Regions from separate parts of the Pseudomonas monsensis genome, predicted to be linked through region 3. Evidence: predicted binding sites of a transcription regulator. Region 3 holds the regulator's gene; each other region holds the start of a gene.
What was found. Region 3 encodes FliA, which starts transcription of late flagellar genes. Its sites were predicted from a motif close to CTAAAGTTTNNNNNNNNNNNGCCGNTAA; they were not measured.
Positions count from the first base shown of each region.

Region 1: a site for FliA is predicted at 1,584-1,611, ahead of HV782_RS28465 (methyl-accepting chemotaxis protein). Genes of this name have one in related genera too.
Region 2: a site for FliA is predicted at 1,690-1,717, ahead of HV782_RS02810 (methyl-accepting chemotaxis protein). Genes of this name have one in related genera too.

Region 1 covers NZ_CP077087.1:6,412,640-6,417,576, forward strand. Annotated here, with positions in the region: gene HV782_RS28465 (methyl-accepting chemotaxis protein) at 1-1,478, opposite strand, end outside; gene HV782_RS28470 (LysR substrate-binding domain-containing protein) at 1,662-2,582, opposite strand; gene HV782_RS28475 (NorM family multidrug efflux MATE transporter) at 2,741-4,138, shown strand; gene HV782_RS28480 (putative bifunctional diguanylate cyclase/phosphodiesterase) at 4,321-4,937, opposite strand, start outside.
Region 2 covers NZ_CP077087.1:645,330-650,266, reverse strand. Annotated here, with positions in the region: gene HV782_RS02825 (formimidoylglutamate deiminase) at 1-533, shown strand, start outside; gene HV782_RS02820 (lipocalin family protein) at 656-1,225, opposite strand; gene HV782_RS02815 (hypothetical protein) at 1,257-1,511, opposite strand; gene HV782_RS02810 (methyl-accepting chemotaxis protein) at 1,793-3,685, shown strand; gene HV782_RS02805 (DUF924 family protein) at 3,869-4,471, opposite strand; gene HV782_RS02800 (class 1 fructose-bisphosphatase) at 4,475-4,937, opposite strand, start outside.
Region 3 covers NZ_CP077087.1:2,020,549-2,025,485, reverse strand. Annotated here, with positions in the region: gene HV782_RS08825 (chemotaxis protein CheA) at 1-1,636, opposite strand, end outside; gene HV782_RS08820 (protein phosphatase CheZ) at 1,673-2,461, opposite strand; gene HV782_RS08815 (chemotaxis response regulator CheY) at 2,480-2,851, opposite strand; gene fliA (RNA polymerase sigma factor FliA) at 3,019-3,759, opposite strand; gene fleN (flagellar synthesis regulator FleN) at 3,756-4,586, opposite strand; gene flhF (flagellar biosynthesis GTPase FlhF) at 4,703-4,937, opposite strand, start outside.

The DNA.
Region 1 (4,937 bases), 2.0 Mb from region 3:
ACAATGCCGCCGATTTCCTGGGAGCGCTGGCCGAGGGTGTTGATCACGGTAGCAGTGGTGTTCAGTGCGCCAGCAATTTGCTCCAGCGAGGAAGAAGCCTCTTCCATCGAGCTACGACCGATCTGCGTTTGCTGAGCGTTTTCCTGGGCCAGACGCTGGGTGTTGCCCATGTTGTCGGCGATGTTCAGCGAGGTGGCGCTGAACTCTTCGACGGCGCCGGCCATGCTGGTGATTTCCCCGGACTGCTGCTCCATGCCTTCGTACGCGCCACCGGACAAACCGGACAGCGCCTGTGCCCGGCTGTTGACCTCCTCCGAGGCGCGGCGGATGTGCTCGACCATGGTCGACAGTGCCTGGCTCATCTGGTTGAACGCGCGGGACAACTGACCGATTTCGTCGTTGCTCGACACGTTCAGGCGCACGCTCAGATCACCGGCGCCCAAGGCTTCGGCCTGTCGCACCAGATCACTCAGCGGCGCCAGTTTGCTGCGCAGCAGCCAGACCACCGAACCCACAGCCAGCAGCATCGCCAACAGACTGCCAATGGCCAGTTGCGTACCGACACTCCAGGTCACCGCGCGAATCTCGGCTTTCGGCATGCTCGCCACGACCGACCATGGCCCGCCATCGAATGGCACGGCGATGCTGTAGAAGTCTTCGGAGGTGTCGCTCCAGAACTCACCCTTGCCCGGTTTCGCAGCCAGACCTTTGATCACCGGAACCGCTTGATCCAGCGCCTGCACCCCCGCCGGCGCGACCAGCCATTTGTTTTGCTCATCCAGCAACGCCAGCGAACCGCTCTGGCCGATGCGGAAGCGCTTCAGGTTGTCGAACTGGATGTTCTGCGCATCGGTGTAATCGAAGCCGACGAACAACACCGCAATCACCTTGCCGCTGCCATCGCGCACCGGGGTGTACTGGGTCATGTAGGAGCGATCGAACAACAAGGCACGGCCGACGTAACCTTGCCCCGCCATCAACTTCGCATAAGCCGGGTGCGCATGATCGAGCAAGGTGCCGATGGCGCGCGTGCCGTCCTGTTTGGTCAGCGAAGTGCTGACCCGCACGAAGTCTTCGCCGCTGCGCACGAACAGCGTGGCGACGCCCGCTGTCATCTGCTTGAACTCGTCGACTTGCTTGAAGTTGTTGTTCAACACTTCGTCGCCCAGGTGCAGGCCCGGGGTCTGGGTACCGGCCACGGTCACCGGCTCATCCGGATGAATGCTCAGACCGCTGCTGAAGCGCTTCTCGAACAACCCGCTCAGGCGTTGGGTGCTTTCACGCAGCGTGCCGTGAAAAGTGCTCAACTGGTCGGCCAGCAGTCGCGCCTCGCTGGCGAGATGCTCTTCACGGGTGGCGAGGTTGGCGGTATCCAGCGAACGCAGGGCGAACACCGTACTGCCGCTGATGACAATCGCCAGTATCACGGCGAGCGCGAGGCCCAGCTGCGAGGCGATCCGGGCGCGAGGTTGAGACATGGGCAGCTCCTGGCCGAGCCACGTGATCCTCCTTGATCTCGACTCGGAAATTTTTCTGGTTGTGGGGTGAATCGTGGACACCGGCACGACGGTGCCACAAGCACGTATTCGGCGGTGGATCCGAATACTTGAGCGGAAAACAAGGTTATGGCACAAGGCCGGCATTGTGGCGGCTCTAACGTTTCAGCTCAAGCGTGCAACCGCCGGCAACTCCATGGCTCGCACTTCGCCTTGGAGGAAATCGCTGAGACGGCGCAAACGTTCACCTCCCGGACGGGTTTTCGGCCACACCAGGTAATAATTCAGCCCGCTGGCGACGGCCGTCGGCCACGGCAGACTCAGGCGCCCCTGAGCGACATCTTCGGCGACCATCAGCAAGTCGCCCATCGACACCCCGTAACCACGCGCCGCCGCGATCATCCCCAGTTCCAGGGTATCGAACACCTGACCGCCCTTGAGCGAGACCTGATCGGACAGCCCCATGTGCTCCAGCCAGCTGCGCCAGTCGCGCCGATCCGGGGTCGGGTGCAACAGCTCGGTGCAGGCCAGGCGCGCAACGTCCCAGGGCTGGTCGTTGAGCAGGTTCGGCGCGCCGACCGGAATCAGCTCTTCGGGAAACAACAGACTGGCCTCCCAGTCCGGCGGGAAGTGCCCGTCACTGAGCAGCACCGCGCAGTCGAAAGGCTCGTTGTTGAAGTCCACCGAATCCACGTCCATCCATGCGCTGGTCAGTTGCACCTCGTTGCCTGGCTGCAAGTGCCGGAATCGACTGAGCCGCGCCAGCAGCCAGCGCATGGTCAGGGTCGATGGCGCTTTCATCCGCAGGATGTCGTCTTCGGCGCGCAAGGTATTGCAGGCTCGCTCGAGGGCGGCGAAACCTTCGCGAATCCCCGGCAACAGCATCCGTGCCGACTCGGTGAGTTGCAGGTTGCGCCCACTGCGATGAAACAACTTGCAGGCGAAATGCTCTTCGAGGGTGCGAATGTGCCGGCTGACCGCGCTTTGGGTAATCGACAGCTCCTCGGCGGCGCGGGTGAACGAGCTGTGCCGCGCCGCCGCTTCGAATGCGCGCAAGGCATACAAGGGAGGAAGACGACGAGACATTCGGAAAGCTCCTATAGCGGGATGCGGCCAACTTAGCAGAATCTGCCCTAGATGAGTTTGACTCATGCCACCCATCCTTTTTATCCCTTTGTGCGAAACCGTTTGAGCGCCGAGAATCGACGGCTCCCTGTTCCCTCTTTAAATGAGTGGTGAAGATCATGCAGCAACCTGTGCGTACCGAACTCTGGGCCATCCTGCGGCTGTCGGGGCCGCTGATCGCTTCTCAGTTGGCGCACATGTTGATGGTGCTGACCGACACCCTGATGATGGCGCGCATCAGCCCCGAGGCACTGGCCGGTGGCGGTCTGGGGGCGGCGAGTTATTCGTTCGTGTCGATCTTCTGCATTGGTGTAATTGCAGCGGTCGGCACGCTGGTCGCGATCCGTCAGGGTGCTGGCGACATCATCGGCGCGGCACGTCTGACTCAGGCCGGATTATGGCTGGCGTGGCTGATGGCGCTGGGCGCCGGGTTGCTGCTGTGGAATCTCAAACCGCTGTTGCTGCTGTTCGGCCAGACCGAAACCAACGTCATTGCCGCCGGGCAATTTCTGATTGCCCTGCCCTTCGCCCTGCCCGGCTATTTGAGTTTCATGGCCCTGCGCGGCTTTACCAGCGCGATTGGCCGGGCGACCCCGGTGATGGTCATCAGCCTGGGCGGCACCGTGGCCAACTTCCTGCTCAATTACGCACTGATCACCGGCATGTTCGGCCTGCCGAAACTGGGTTTGACGGGCATCGGCCTGGTCACGGCCATTGTAGCCAGCTGCATGGCACTGGCGCTGGCCTGGCATATCCGCCGGCACCCGGCTTACGACGCTTACCCGCTGCGCGCCGGGCTGTCGCGGCCGAACCGGCAATACCTCAAGGAGCTCTGGCGCCTGGGCCTGCCCATTGGCGGCACCTATGCGGTGGAAGTGGGTTTGTTTGCCTTTGCGGCTTTGTGCATGGGCACCATGGGCAGCACGCAGATGGGCGCGCACCAGATCGCCCTGCAAATCGTCTCGGTGGCGTTCATGGTGCCGGCGGGCATGTCGTACGCCATCACCATGCGCGTCGGCCAGCATTACGGCGCCGGGCAGTTGAACGATGCGCGGATGTCCGGACGGGTCGGCATCGCCTTCGGCGCGGTGGTGATGCTGGGTTTTGCCATGGTGTTCTGGTTGTTGCCGAATCAGTTGGTCGGGTTGTTCCTCGATCACAATGATCCGGCGTTTGCCGAGGTCATTCGCCTGGCCGTGAGCCTGCTGGCAGTGGCTGCGTGGTTCGAGCTGTTCGACGGCACCCAGACGATCGCCATGGGCTGCATCCGTGGGCTCAAGGATGCCAAGACCACGTTTCTGGTCGGGCTCGGTTGCTATTGGTTGATCGGCGCGCCGGCGGCGTGGTGGATGGCGTTCCACCTCAACTGGGGGCCGACGGGCGTCTGGTGGGGGCTGGCGCTGGGCCTGGCGTGTGCGGCGATCAGCCTGACCCTGGCGTTTGAGTGGAAGATGAAGCGGATGATTCGGCGGGAGCCTGCGTCATCCAATCAATACACAGTCGCCCAGACCGACTGAGATCCCTTGTAGGAGTGAGCCTTTGTGGCGAGGGGATTTATCCCCGATGGGTGGCGAAGCCGCCCCAAAACCGGTAGCTGGGGTTTATCAGATGTGTCCAGTGCTATGGTCTTGCGACTGCTTCGCAGTCGAACGGGGATAAATCCCCTCGCCACAATGTTGTTCCAAATTGAGTTATGGATTTAGCTGACGATTTCCAGTGCGGGCTGCTGGCTGGCGCCGAAGGTCAGGTACTCAACCAGTTCCGCCAGCGGCAACGGCCGGCTGATCAGATAACCCTGCACCTGATCGCAACCAAACCCGCGCAACAGATCCAGTTGCTCCGGCGTCTCGACCCCTTCCGCCACCACTTCCAGATGCAGGTTGTGCGCGAGATTGATCATCGCGTGCACCAGTTTGCGGTTCTCTTCACGCTGCTCCATGCCGCCGACGAAGCTCTTGTCGATTTTCAACAAAGTGATCGGCAGGCTGTTGAGGTGCACGAACGATGAAAACCCGGTGCCAAAGTCATCCAGCGAAAAACGCACGCCGAGGCGGCCGAGGGCGTCCATGGTCTGTTTGACCAGATCGCTGCGGCGCATGACGGCGGTTTCGGTCAGTTCGAATTCCAGCCATTGCGCTTCAACACCACGCTCGGCGATCAAACGGCTGAGGGTCGGCAGCAACTGGCTGTCCTGAAACTGGCGGAACGACAGGTTGATCGCCATGTGCAGCGCCGGCAGCCCACGTTCGCGCAACGCCTGCATGTCGCGCAGGGCCCGGGAAATCACCCAGTACCCCAGCGGCACGATCAAGCCGC
Region 2 (4,937 bases), 1.4 Mb from region 3:
AAGTCACGCTGATGGCCAAGAGTCGCGCCATCGCCGGCCTGTGTCTGACCACCGAAGCCAACCTCGGCGACGGGATTTTCCCGGCGGTGAATTTCCTCGCCCAGGGTGGGCGTATGGGTATCGGTTCCGACAGCCATGTGTCGCTCAGCGTGGTCGAGGAATTGCGTTGGCTGGAATACGGCCAGCGCTTGCGTGATCAGCGGCGTAACCGTTTGTATGGCGCGGATCAGCCGATGGTCGGGCGTACGTTGTATGACGCAGCGCTGGACGGTGGTGCGCAGGCGTTGGGGCAACCGATTGGTGCGCTGGCGGTTGGCAAGCGTGCGGACTGGATTGTGCTCGATGGCAACGATCCGTATCTGGCCACGGCCACGGGTGACGGGATCTTGAATCGGTGGTTGTTCGCCGGTGGCGATCGTCAGGTGCGCGATGTGCTGGTCAACGGCCAGTGGGTGGTGCGTGACGGCCGGCATGCCGGCGAAGAGGACAGCGCCCGCGCCTTCACCCAGGTCCTGCGCGACCTTTTAGGCTGACACAAAACAAAAATGTGGGAGCGAGCTTGCTCGCGAAAGCGGTGTATCAGTCAACATTTCAGTCGACTGATACGGCCTCTTCGCGAGCAAGCTCGCTCCCACATTTTGATTGGTGGCGATGCTTAATTCGAAGTCTTGGCCATCTGCCGATCCGACGTTCGCCAGATCAATCGCGTGGTGTCATACCCCTGCTGCCGCGCCTTGCTCAGCAGTTCTTCACGCACCACACCGTTGACGGTCGGCGTGCGCGACAACAGCCACATGTACTTGCGACTCGGATCGCCGACGATGGCAGTCTTGTAGTCATCGCTGACGTACAACACCCAGTATTCGCCTTTCGCCACACCCGGAATCAGCCGCGAGAACCAGGTATCGAACTCGACCCACAGCTTGTCGGTCTTGCCCGGCACCTGTGGATAAGCCTTGCCCTTGGCCTCTTCCCACTGCCACTGCGACGTCAGGCAGCGATTGAGCACCGCGACGTTACCGTCAGGCTGGAGGGTGTAATGGGCTTCGGATTGCGCGCAATTGCGCTGGAAGTACATTGGCAAGCGCGCCAGTTCGTACCAGGTGCCCTGATAACGCTTGAGATTGACACTGTTGGCCGTCTTCGGCGCCAACGGGTCGACGCCTGAAGTGGCGCAGCCGGCCAACACCAGGCCGGCAAAAAGGATCAACAATAACCGCTTCATTTTTTCTTCTCCGTGGGCGCGAAGCCCCGGTTTACTTCAGGCCTTGGCCGGAAAACATCAGCACTTTGTCACCGGCGTACTGCACGCTGATAAAGCTGTTCTTGTCGCCCCAGGTGCAACTGGACATGCCGAGCGCGCCCGAGCAGTCGGTGGGTTTGCCGAGCAAGGTCTCAACCTCGGCCTTGGCCATGCCGGCCGAGAGCTTCGAGTAGTTTTCCTGGTTGACCTTGCTGCATGCGGCCAACAGCACGCAAAACGACAACAGGGCGATAGATCGCAGCGACATGGTGTAACTCCTGGAACGAGGGGGGATGGCAGGGTGCCAACCAGAAGCTTAGAAGAGAAAACCTTCTTCTGGTTCCCTGTACGGACGGCTATTTATTAGCCCGCCCGTCTGGCTTTTGCCGATAAATCAGACACCTTGTGGGCCTGGTGCGCATTTCGTCGCATTTCACGAAAACCGCCTAATCTTTGGCGCGCCGCGGTCGAAATAAGAGCAGCGCAAAGCCCCCGAGTGTGGCAAATTGCCGCCCTTTCTTGACCAGTCCCTTCGCGGTAGTTCATTCGATGACCAGAAACATGAAATTCAGCCACAAGATCTTGTTGGCTGCCGCCCTCGTGGTGGCCATTGCGTTCGCCTGTTTCATTTTGTTCAACGATTACCGACAACGCGAAGCCCTGAGCAGCAGCACCGAAGCGTCGATGCAGGAACTGGGCAGCTTGACCACCAGCAACATCCAGACCTGGCTGGAAAGCCGGATTCAGTTGCTGCAATCGCTGTCGCAGCAAGTGGCGGTTGACGGTAATGCACCCGCCAGCCTGAAACGCATCATCGACCTGCCCGCCTACACCGGCAATTTCCAGCTCAGCTACTTCGGTGGTGTCGACGGCGTGATGTTCTCGGTGCCCGCCGGCAACCGCGCGCCGGACTACGACCCGCGCGCCCGTGGCTGGTACAAGGCGGCCAACAGCGCGCAGCAGACCATCGTCACCGAACCGTACATCGCCGCTTCGTCGGGCAAACTGGTGATCACCGTCGCCACCCCGGTGCAGCGCCAGGGCCAGATGCTCGGCGTGGCCGGTGCAGACATCGACCTGAGCAGCGTCAGCGCGATCATCAACTCGCTGAACTTCGGCGGCCACGGCCACGCCTTCATCGTCAGCAGCGAGGGCAAGATCCTCATCCACCCGGACAGCAAACTGGTGCTCAAGACCCTCGCCGAGGCGTATCCGAACGGCGCGCCGAAGGTCAGCCCGGGCCTGAAAGAAGTCGAGTTCGACGGCAAGACTCAACTGATCTCCTTCACCCACGTCAACGGCGTGCCATCGGCCGACTGGTACGTGGCGCTGGTGCTGGACAAAGACACTGCGTTCTCGATGCTCAGTGAATTCCGCACTTCGGCGCTGATCGCCATGGTCATTGCCGTGGTGATCATCATCGCCCTGCTCGGCATGCTGATCCGCGTGCTGATGCAACCGCTGCTGACCATGGGCCGCGCCATGCACGATATCGCTGAAGGCGAGGGCGACCTGACCAAGCGTCTGGTGATCCACGGCCACGACGAGTTCGGCGCACTGGGCACCTCGTTCAACCGCTTCGTCGAGCGCATTCACACCTCGATCCGCGAAGTGTCCTCGGCCACCGGCCAGGTCAACGAAGTCGCCCTGCGCGTGGTCGCCGCATCGAACTCGTCAATGTACAACTCTGACCAGCAGGCCAGCCGCACCAACAGCGTGGCCGCCGCGATCAACCAGCTCGGCGCCGCCGCCCAGGAAATCGCGCAAAACGCCGCCCTCGCCTCGCAGCACTCCAGCGATGCGCGCAGCCTGGCGGTCGACGGCCAGCAGGTGGTAGATAAAACCATCCACGCCATGCAGCAACTGTCGGCAAAAATCAGCGACTCCTGCGGCAACATCGAAACCCTCAACAGCAACACGGTAAACATCGGCCAGATTCTGGAAGTGATCACCAGCATCTCGCAGCAGACCAACCTGCTGGCGCTCAACGCCGCGATCGAAGCGGCCCGTGCCGGTGAAGCCGGGCGTGGTTTTGCCGTGGTCGCGGACGAAGTGCGCAACCTCGCGCACCGTACCCAGGATTCGGCGCAACAAGTGCAGAAGATGATCGAAGAGCTGCAGGTCGGCGCACGCCAGGCGGTGAACATCATGACCGAGAGCCAGCGCGAGAGCGAAAGCAGCGTCGGCATCGCCAACCAGGCCGGCGAGCGGTTGGGCAGCGTGACCCAGCGCATCGGCGAGATCGACGGCATGAACCAGTCGGTGGCCACCGCGACCGAAGAGCAGACCGCAGTGGTCGAGTCGATCAATGTCGATATCAACGAGATCAACACGCTGAACCAGGAAGGTGTGGAGAACCTGCAGGCAACGCTGCGGGCGTGCTCGGATCTGGAGCAGCAGGCGGCGCGGTTGAAGCAGTTGGTGGGCAGTTTCAGGATCTGAAGATCAAGGGCTTTACCCCCTCACCCCAACCCTCTCCCCCAGGGGGGCGAGGGGGAAAGGGAGCCGATCTTCACACTGTTCAAAACCTGAGTTCGACTCGATATCTCAGGTCGATGTATCAAGCCCAGACACCTCGATCAGTCCCCTCTCCCCCCGGGAGAGGGCTAGGGTGAGGGAAAGCTCTTAAAATCTAGAGCCAGGCCCAGAAAGAAACACCAACTCCTCAGCCGTAGATTCCCGCCCCAACACCGCATTGCGATGCGGAAACCGGCCAAACCGCGCAATCACTTTGCGGTGCCGCTCGGCGTAATCCAGATTATCGGCAAACACCGCCCGCTCGGCTTCCGGCTGTTCAGCCACCAGATCCATAAACCGTGAAACGGCTTCGTTCTGCACCGCGAGGTTTTCGCAGTGTTCGAACACCAGATAAATGAATACCCGCTGGATCGGCTTCAACTGCCGGTCAAAGTCCGCCGCAATGCCTTGGGCGACGAGTTTCTGCGCGCGCAGATCACCGGAAAACGCTTTGGGAGAGTCGCGAAAGATCATTCGCGGCAATTGATCGAGCAGCAGCACCACCGCCAGCCAACCTTCGGGACGTTGCGTCCACTCGGTCAATTCGCCGGCGAGGGCCTGATCGACAAAGACCCCGAAACGCGTCTGCGCTTCGAGGTCTTGGCTATCTTTCTTGCCGAACCACAACTTGCCTTTGTCAGCCGCAATCTCGTCAGGTGATTCGGCGTGTCCGAACCACCACTCGAGCAACGGCTGCCAAGGCGCGTGCATGGTTTATTCCTTGTGGTAGGCCGTGGCGCGGGCGACTTCTTCTTTCGAGCCAAGGAACACCGCTACGCGCTGGTGCAGGCCTTCGGGCTGAATGTCGAGGATGCGCTGGTGACCGTCGGTGGACGCGCCGCCGGCCTGTTCCACCAGGAACGACATCGGGTTGGCTTCGTACATCAGACGCAGTTTGCCCGGCTTGGATGGCTCACGGCTGTCGCGTGGGTACATGAACAGACCGCCACGGGTCAGGATGCGGTGCACGTCGGCAACCATCGCGGCCACCCAACGCATGTTGTAGTTCTTCTTCAGCGGACCTTCTTCGCCGGCCAGCAGTTCGCCAACGTAGCGCTGTACCGGGGCTTCCCAGTGGCGCTGGTTGGACATGTTGATGGCGAATTCCTGGGTCGATTCAGGAATGGTGATGTCTTCGTGGGTCAGGACGAAGCTGCCCATTTCGCGGTCCAGGGTG
Region 3 (4,937 bases):
CGCCGCGTTTTACCGCGATCGAACGCAGGACGTTCGGGTCCATGCCCTTGCCGTCGTCGGAGATCGACAACAGGATGTGGTCGCCTTCCTGCTCGGCCGCCAGCACCACGCGACCGCCACGGGCCTTGCCCGACGCTTCGCGTTCTTCCGGCGACTCGATGCCGTGGTCGACAGCGTTGCGCACCAAGTGGACCAGCGGGTCGGCCAGGGCCTCGACAAGGTTTTTGTCGAGGTCGGTTTCTTCACCCACCAGTTCCAGGTTGATCTCTTTCTTGAGCTGACGCGCGAGGTCGCGAACCAGACGCGGGAAGCGCCCGAAGACCTTCTTGATCGGCTGCATCCGGGTCTTCATCACCGCGGTCTGCAAGTCAGCCGTGACCACGTCGAGGTTCGACACGGCCTTGGACATGGCTTCGTCGCCGCTGTTGAGACCCAGGCGCACCAGGCGGTTACGCACCAGCACCAGTTCGCCGACCATGTTCATGATTTCGTCGAGACGCGCGGTGTCGACTCGCACGGTGGTCTCGGCTTCGCTCGCCGGTTTTTCCGGTGGCGGAGTTGCTGGAGCACGAGCCGGCGCCGGTGCAGCAGCGGCAGCCGGTTTTGGCGTTTCAGCTTTTGGCTCAGGCTTGGCAGCGGCCTTCGGCGCGGCGGCCGGAGCCGCTGCAGCCTTGGCGGCAGGCGCGGCGACTGTCGACGCGGAGCCGGCCGTCGCAGCGCTTGCATCGAACTTGCCTTTGCCGTGCAGCTCGTCGAGCAGCGATTCGAACTCGTGATCGCTGATCAGGTCGCTGCCGGCAGCAGCGGCTACCGGTGCGGCAGGTGCCGCCGGTGCCGAGGCGATCGCCGACTCCAGCGCTTCCACGGCGAAGTTGCCCTTGCCGTGCAACTGATCAAGCAGTGCTTCGAATTCGTCGTCGGTGATGTCCGAGCTGTCGCCCGCCGCCGGTGCCGCAGGCGCTGCCGTCGGTGCAACGGCGTCAGGTGCGAACTGGCCTTTGCCGTGCAACTGATCGAGCAGCGACTCGAACTCGGCATCGGTGATTTCATCGCTGGCGGCCGCTTCGGCAGTTTGCACCGGTGCAGCAACGACCGGGGCTTCGGCTTCGGCCTTGACGGCGTTCAGCGAGTCCAGCAGCTGTTCGAATTCGTTATCGGTGATGTCGCCCGAATCGCCCGAATCGCCTTCGACGACCAGTTCTTCGATCATCTCGGCCACCGGTGAAGCCGGGGCTTGATCGGCCGTTTGCGGCTCGGCCAGACGCGCCAGCGCGGCCAGCAGTTCCGGGGTGGCGGCGGTGATCGGGGCACGTTCACGGACTTCGCTGAACATGCTGTTCACCGCGTCCAGTGCTTCGAGCACCACGTCCATCAGTTCGGCATCAACGCGGCGTTCACCCTTGCGCAGGATGTCGAACACGTTTTCGGCGATGTGACAGCACTCCACCAGCTCGTTGAGCTGAAGGAAGCCGGCGCCCCCTTTTACAGTATGGAAACCGCGAAAAATTGCGTTGAGCAGATCTGCATCATCCGGGCGGCTTTCCAGCTCAACCAGTTGTTCGGACAGTTGCTCAAGAATCTCGCCGGCCTCAACCAGGAAATCCTGAAGGATCTCTTCATCGGCGCCGAAGCTCATTAATGGGGTGCTCCTACAGGTCTAAAAACCTAAAACTCAAAATCCAAGGCTGGATAGCAAATCGTCCACATCGTCCTGACCGGACACAACGTCTTCTCGTTTATCGGCATGAATCTGCGGACCTTCACCCTGCGAGAGATGTTTTTGTGGATCTTTTTCTGCAAGCATCGCGGCGCGGTCATGTTCGATGCCCGCAAAGCGGTCCACCTGACTGGCCATGAGCACGAGTTTGAGCAAATTGCTTTCGACTTCGGTGACCAGTTGGGTCACGCGCTTGATCACCTGACCGGTCAGGTCCTGGTAATCCTGGGCCAGCAGGATGTCGTTGAGGTTGCTCGACACCGCACGGTTGTCCGTGCTGCTGCGCGACAGAAAACCGTCGACCCGACGCGCCAGTTCGCGGAACTCTTCAGCCCCGACCTCGCGACGCATGAAGCGACCCCAATCGGTGCTCAGGGCCTGGGCTTCGTCAGCCAGGCCATTGACCACCGGGGTGGCGCTTTCCACCAGATCCATGGTGCGGTTGGCCGCGGCTTCAGTCAGCTTGACCACATAGCCCAGGCGTTCGGTGGCGTCGGTGATTTGCGACACTTCCTCGGCCTGCGGCATGTGCGGATCAATCTGGAAGTTGACGATCGCACTGTGCAGTTCGCGCGTGAGCTTGCCCACTTCCTGATACAGGCCGCGGTCACGGGTCTGATTGAGCTCATGGATCAGTTGCACAGCGTCGCCGAACCTGCCTTTTTCAAGGCTCTCGACCAGTTCGACCGCGTGTTTTTTCAGGGTCGACTCGAAATCGCCCTGTGAAGATTCGTTATGCTCCATAGCTCCCCCGCGCGTTCATCAGCCGATGCGTTCGAAAATCTTCTCGATTTTTTCTTTCAGCGCCTGAGCCGTGAAAGGTTTGACCACGTAGCCGTTCACACCGGCCTGGGCCGCTTCGATGATCTGCTCACGCTTGGCTTCTGCCGTCACCATCAGCACGGGCAGGTGCTTGAGTTTTTCATCGGCACGTACGTGGCGCAGCAGGTCGATACCGGTCATGCCCGGCATGTTCCAGTCCGTTACCAGAAAGTCGATGCTTCCGCTGTTGAGCACCGGAATGGCAGTGGTGCCATCGTCGGCCTCGACGGTGTTGGTGAACCCCAGATCACGCAGCAGGTTCTTGATGATCCGCCGCATCGTTGAGAAGTCATCAACGATGAGGATTTTCATGTTCTTGTCCAATTCGACCTCCAAGCAGTCTTAAACGCGCCCAGCACCTGGACGCGCCATTTCAATCAATCCGGCGTAGCACTCGAAGACTGTCTGGAGCACAACAGAGCAAGACCGGTGCCGTTCATCACCGCACCAGCCTCGTTCGCAGTGTCCCCACACTGCCTTCAGCGCGCTCGCCACTCCCCCAAACGCCCCCGCAAGCGGGCCGCGCACTGGCTGTGTAACTGGCTGACCCGCGACTCACTGACGCCAAGGACTTCACCGATTTCCTTGAGGTTCAGCTCTTCGTCGTAGTACAGCGCCAACACCAGTCGCTCACGCTCCGGCAAATTGGCAATCGCGTCCGCCAGTGCGGCCTGGAAACGTTCATCTTCCAGATCGCGTGACGGCTCAAGATGAGCACTGGCGCCATCCTCGTGCAGCCCTTCGTGTTCGCCGTCCTGCAACAGGTCGTCGAAACTGAACAGGCGGCTGCCCAGGGTGTCATTCAAAATCCCGTAGTAATCGTCGAGACTCAATTGGAGTTCGGCCGCAACCTCGTGATCTTTAGCATCACGGCCGGTTTTAGCTTCAATTGCCCGAATTGCGTCGCTGACCATACGGGTGTTGCGGTGAACCGAGCGTGGCGCCCAGTCCCCTTTACGGACTTCATCGAGCATCGCGCCGCGGATTCGAATGCCCGCGTACGTTTCGAAACTGGCACCTTTGCTGGCGTCGTATTTGGTCGAGACTTCGAGCAGACCGATCATGCCGGCCTGAATCAGGTCTTCGACCTGCACACTGGCCGGCAAGCGTGCCAGCAAGTGGTAGGCAATGCGTTTGACCAGTGGCGCGTAACGCTCGATCAACTCGTATTGCGCGTCGCGTGCCGACTTCTTGTAGTAATTCATACCGCTGGCGGTCATAGCACTGGTCCTGCCGTTTGCTGCACGAGGCGCTCGACGAAAAATTCCAGGTGGCCGCGCGGGTTCGCCGGCAGCGGCCAGGTGTCGACCTTCTGGGCGATGGCCTTGAACGCCAGGGCGCACTTGGAACGCGGAAAGGCTTCATAGACCGCACGCTGCTTCTGCACCGCCTTACGCACGCTTTCGTCGTAAGGCACGGCGCCGACGTATTGTAGGGCCACGTCAAGGAAGCGATCCGTGACCTTGGTCAACTTGGCGAACAGGTTGCGCCCTTCCTGCGGGCTCTGGGCCATGTTGGCCAGCACGCGGAAGCGGTTCATGCCGTAATCGCGGTTGAGCAGTTTGATCAGCGCGTAGGCGTCGGTAATGGACGTCGGCTCGTCGCAGACCACCAGCAACACTTCCTGCGCGGCGCGTACAAAACTGACTACCGAGTCACCAATACCCGCAGCGGTGTCGATCACCAGCACGTCGAGATTGTCGCCGATGTCGCTGAACGCCTGAATCAGGCCGGCGTGCTGCGCCGGGCTCAGGTGCACCATGCTCTGGGTGCCGGAAGCGGCCGGCACGATGCGGATCCCGCCGGGGCCCTGCAACAGGACGTCGCGCAGCTCGCAGCGGCCTTCGATCACGTCGGCCAAAGTACGTTTGGGGGTCAGTCCCAGCAGAACGTCGACGTTCGCCAGCCCCAGGTCGGCGTCCAGCAGCATGACCCGACGGCCAAGCTCTGCCAGCGCCAGAGACAAGTTCACTGACACGTTAGTCTTGCCGACGCCACCTTTGCCGCCGGTCACCGCGATCACCTGTACGGGATGCATGCTGCCCATGTTATTTCTTTACCTTGTCTTGCATAGACGGAGGCCACATTACTGGCTGCGCGTTCACAACCGGAACAATGCATGGCAGGCCATCGATGTAGGTACAAAAACTGTTCATGAATACCTCAGCCTACCTGCTTGGTCGGGCTGTGATAGATATCAGCGAACATGTCAGCCATGGCTTCTTCGCTGGGTTCTTCCTGCATTTGCACGCTGACGGCGCGGCTGACCAGTTGATGACGGCGCGGCAGATGCAGATCATCCGGAATCCGTGGGCCATCGGTCAGGTACGCGACCGGCAATTCATGACTGATCGCCAGGCTCAACACTTCGCCAAGGCTGGCCGTTTCATCCAGTTTA